One region of the Paenibacillus marinisediminis genome, then DNA from elsewhere that is predicted to be linked to it. Evidence: a T-box and tRNA genes for the amino acid it is inferred to sense, from the RefSeq annotation. Region 1 holds a T-box; the other holds one or more tRNA genes.
What was found. The T-box of region 1 lies ahead of metG (methionine--tRNA ligase). A T-box ahead of a tRNA ligase gene usually reads a tRNA of that ligase, here a tRNA-Met.
Positions count from the first base shown of each region.

Region 2: it encodes a tRNA-Met, which carries the amino acid that the T-box ahead of metG (methionine--tRNA ligase) is inferred to sense. The anticodon was not compared.

Region 1 covers NZ_JBTGUH010000006.1:121,312-123,772, reverse strand. Annotated here, with positions in the region: gene ACXX53_RS14865 (phosphotransferase family protein) at 169-1,071, shown strand; T-box leader at 1,104-1,366, shown strand; gene metG (methionine--tRNA ligase) at 1,414-2,461, shown strand, end outside.
Region 2 covers NZ_JBTGUH010000003.1:416,184-418,644, reverse strand. Annotated here, with positions in the region: tRNA gene ACXX53_RS11230 (tRNA-Val) at 68-140, opposite strand; gene ung (uracil-DNA glycosylase) at 206-886, opposite strand; tRNA gene ACXX53_RS11220 (tRNA-Leu) at 1,048-1,136, opposite strand; tRNA gene ACXX53_RS11215 (tRNA-Ile) at 1,172-1,248, opposite strand; tRNA gene ACXX53_RS11210 (tRNA-Met) at 1,272-1,348, opposite strand; gene ACXX53_RS11205 (hypothetical protein) at 1,692-1,859, opposite strand; gene ACXX53_RS11200 (ABC transporter substrate-binding protein) at 2,015-2,461, opposite strand, start outside.

The DNA.
Region 1 (2,461 bases):
ATCCATTATTTCAAGTAGAATTAACTGTACGAAGTGCATTTAGATAAGGCTGCTGATGTAGATTCCAACCCGTCAGCCTGGAGAAGGAGCATGTCCGAGTGGTAAAGATACCACTAGGGGATAGCTCCTTTGTGCCGTATCGTTATGACCCATTTAAGGAGGCGCCTGATGAATTCCATCTCGAAGGTAATTGAACATTTTAAGCTCAATGTACTTCATATTGAAGGTGTGCCGGAGTCCTTCAGTTCTGAGGTGTATAAGCTAACTCTTATCAATCAAGAAGCGGTGTACGCCAAGATTCCGTATAACAAGGACAAGCTCATTCGAGAATATCAGATGCTGAATCTGCTGCAAGAGGTCATCCCCGTTCCGAGAGTATTGGACATGTGGGGTGGCGACGACACAACTACAGGCGCCATGCTGCTATCGGCCATTGAAGGTGTTCCATGTTCAGGTGCCGTGGATCATAAGCTCGCATACCAGATCGGGATGTACCACGCCATGCTTCATGAGGTCGCCATGCCGGGTTACGGCTATTATACGGCTGAAGGTTACACCTTATTGGATCCGAATGATTGGAGAGCGTACATTCAAGATAAATTTGAAACATGGAAAGAGCCGTGCAAGGAAATCCTGGATCCTGAATTGTACGAGAGATGCGTGGTTCATTTTGACGGCGTGTACAAGGCGCTGCCTGCGCCTGACGGCCCTCGTGCCGTTCATATGGACTTTCGACTGGGCAATATTCTTGTGAACGATAACGTAGTCGCAGGGATTATTGATTACGAGAGCGCAAGAGGCGGATCAACGGAAATCGACTTTACGAAAGTCAATCGATACATATGGGAAGCGGACCCGAGCACGAGACTGCCTTACATTCAGGGATATGAGTCGATACGTCCGATGGTTGAGCTGGAAGCGGTGCTGCCATTTTACAATTTCTATGATGCATTCGGTGCGGTGGATTGGTGTAAAAGGCGGGGAATCGAGAAGAATCAGGAGTTTCTTCAGGAAAGTGTGTCCACGCTGTGGAGAGCGGTTAGGCCTAATGTCATTGACTTTCGGAAATGAAATAAGCTATATTATCCAGTAATACAATTACGACAAAAGCGAAGAAGAGAAAGAGTACCATGGCGATGTCTTTCTACAGAGAGCCCCAGTTGGTGAAACGGGGTAAAGAATAACCGTGGGAATATGGTCTCTGAGCTGCGCATCGAAGCCGCTATGCGGTTGTAGGCTGCGCCGGAACCTGCATCCGTTACTGTGCTAGGGTATAAACGCAAGCGCGTCGTACCTGAAAAGATGAATGCCGCAAGGCATTGATAAAGTTGGGTGGTACCGCGTGAGCACAGCTCTCGTCCCTTTGGGATGAGGGCTTTTTTGTTTTTTCATAAAAAAAAGGAGGGCTTTACGATGGCGAATATTTTTATTGGCGGGGCATGGCCTTACGCAAACGGATCCTTACATCTAGGACGATTGGCAAGCTTACTTCCGGGAGATGTGCTGGCGCGATATTATCGGGCGAAAGGAGAGAAGGTGCTCTATGTATCGGGCAGCGACTGTCACGGTACGCCAGTTGCCGTGCAAGCGATTCAGGAGGGGGTTACTCCGGGAGATATCGCAGGTCGATATCATCAGGAATTCTCCGAGTGCTTCGAGAAGCTGGGATTCACTTATGATCTGTACACACGCACGGATCAACCCTTTCATCATCAAGTTGTTCAGGAGTTGTTTCTGAGTCTGCTAGACAATGGGCATTTGTACAAGAAAACGATACAGCAAACGTATTGCGAAACGGATGAAAGGTTCTTGCCTGATCGATACGTCGAAGGCACCTGTCCGGTGTGCGGGAATCGTGCCCGCGGAGATCAATGCGATTATTGCTCGACGCTTCTCGACCCAGCGGACTTAACGGATAAGACATGCAAGATATGCGGCAATCCGCCTGTTGAGCGTCCGACGGAGCATTATTACTTGGCGCTGTCGCGGTTCCAAGCTGAATTGACCGAATATGCAGAGAAGGCTCAGGGATGGAGAGACAATGCGGTGCAGTTAACGGAGCGGTACTTGGAAGAAGGGCTCCAAGATCGCGCTGCGACGAGAGATCTGACATGGGGTGTCGATGTTCCGGTGGCAGGGTTCGAAGGGAAGAAGATCTACGTATGGGTTGAGGCAGTTAGCGGGTATCTGTCAGCCAGTAAACAGTGGGCTGCTGAGACAGGTGGAAGCTGGGAGTCCTTCTGGGTGGATGAACATGAACAACCGAAGCAGATCACAGCTTACTACGTGCACGGTAAGGACAATATCCCATTTCATTCACTCATATGGCCGGCTGTGCTCTTGGGTGCAGGGGGGCTTCATCTGCCCGATCGGATCATTTCATGCGAATATATGACCCTGGAGGGGAAGAAGTTCTCGACAAGCCGCAATTGGGCGGTATGGGTGCCAGACCTGCTGGCTC
Region 2 (2,461 bases), on a different contig from region 1:
GTAGACAAATAAAAAAGGAACTTCCCTTGCGTAGAATAATCTACTCCGGAACAGTTCCTTCTCGTAATGATCTGTAGTGGGCTCGAACCACTGACCCCTACCCTGTCAAGATAGTGCTCTCCCAGCTGAGCTAACAGATCACATGATTAGTGATATCTAAGAATATATCATAGGCATAATCATGTGTCAATGCTCATGTGAGCAGCTACAGCGTTATCGGCAGCTGCCAATCAATCGGCTGCTCTCCCCATTTCTCCAGCTCTGCATTGATCTTAGAAAACGGCTTACTGCCGAAGAAACCGCGATGCGCTGATAACGGGCTTGGATGCGGTGCCTGTACGATGGCATGACGCCCCTTATCGATCATCTTCGCCTTTGCTTGCGCATGGCCCCCCCACAGCACAAACACGATAGGCTGTTCTCGCTCATTCAGCAGCTCGATAACTCGGTCCGTAAATTGCTCCCATCCGAATCCCTTATGTGAATTCGCCTGACCCTCACGAACTGTCAGTACCGTGTTGAGCATCATCACACCTTGATTCGCCCATGAAGCTAGATAGCCGTGATTCGGCATCTTCGTACCGACATCCTCCGCACTTTCCTTCAGCATGTTCAAAAGTGATGGCGGGATGCGTAACCCAGGAAGAACAGAGAAGCTGAGACCGTGCGCTTGATTCGGGCCATGGTAGGGATCTTGTCCAACGATGACAACTTTCGTATTGGCATAAGAAGTTAATTGGAACGCCGTGAATATTTGATCGAACGGAGGATAGACGGTGTGCTGTTCGTACTCTTGCTTGAGCTGTCCCCACATTTGCATGAAATAAGGCTTTCGCATCTCATCCCGCAATTTATCAGACCAATCATTTTCCACATTCCAACTCATCACAGCACGCTCCTCTACTAAGTTGAAGCTGGGCGCATTTCCGCCAGCAAGTTCGTATTCATATATATCCAGGAATTAAAAAAACCCTTTCGCAGTGTGCGAAAGGAGTTTCATTACATTTCATATCTTATGTAGCAATTCACAGTGTCTTAAGTAATAAGTGGTGCCGAGGACCGGGCTCGAACCGGTACGGTAGTCACCTACCGCAGGATTTTAAGTCCTGTGCGTCTGCCAATTCCGCCACCCCGGCACAATAATCTCTGAAACTATGAAAAAAGCATGAAATGGTGGGCCCTGAGGGACTCGAACCCCCGACCAATCGGTTATGAGCCGACCGCTCTAACCAACTGAGCTAAGGGCCCTCGCTATAGGGTCGTATAATAATTGGTTGCGGGGGCAGGATTTGAACCTACGACCTTCGGGTTATGAGCCCGACGAGCTACCGAACTGCTCCACCCCGCGTCATTCTCGCTCGACTTCGTTCATCGGCGACAAGTAATACTATACAACATTTGCACACGATCAGTCAAGAACTTTGCGAAAATAATTTCAAAACATATTTCTCTCCCGCAAAATCCCCCCTCAGCACCACACTACGGCAGGCTTCTGCAGCTTGTTCAGCCCCAAATTAATAATAAACTATCTTACCCCGTTATCTCATTAAACAAGTTTACTCTCAGATCTGCAACGGGGTAAAACAGCAGGGTCGTACGGTTTGCACACATATGGCACCAATATTGCATTCGTCAATTATAACGCCCGCATCACTATCATACATGAAAGAGACTGCACCCAATATGGATAATTAGTCACGCAAGAAACGAACTCCGTACTTCCCTTTCTTCGAACGAAATACTTCGATTTCCTGAGGCGTGCCGTAGCCATACAGCCACGCATCATGCTCTAGCCGCTGCTGCAGTACTTTTGCCTGAAACTTGGAGTCATAGAGCTTCCCCCAATAAATCCAATACATCACTCATCCACCTTGCCTTATCATAGAATCACCTTTGTAATCTGTAATTTGCCCAGATCTGCAAATATCAACCGCATAGATTAGAAAATCTATGACGGAATAAAGGGGCTGCCCCTAGTCATCTGCATGACTTCAGGACAACCCCTTCAGCTGAATTAACCTACAGGTTTATTATAAACTCCGTCTTGTACCCCATTCTGATTGGCCTTAATCTGTTTCAAAGCCTCGTTACCCTGCTTCTCCCACTCAGCCAATGCATCCTTCACTGATTTCGTTCCATTGATTACTTCCTGGAACTGTTGACGGCCGATATCTTGTACCTGCCAGTAGTTTCCGTACATCATTTCATCTTGCTTCAGATTAGCTGACGTAAGCGGCTTAACATTATAAAATGCTTGAATGTTGTAATTTGATCCTTCTTTTGGCTTAATGTACGATTTACGCGAAACCATCTCGTAGCTGCTGCGGGAACGGACCTTAGCCCACTCTGGGCTATGAATATATTTGATGAAATCCCAAGCATCATCAGCATTCGGAGCGTTGTTGTTGATCGCAAATATGTTGTTCAGCTGAACACTCGATGACACGCCTGGATTCTCAGC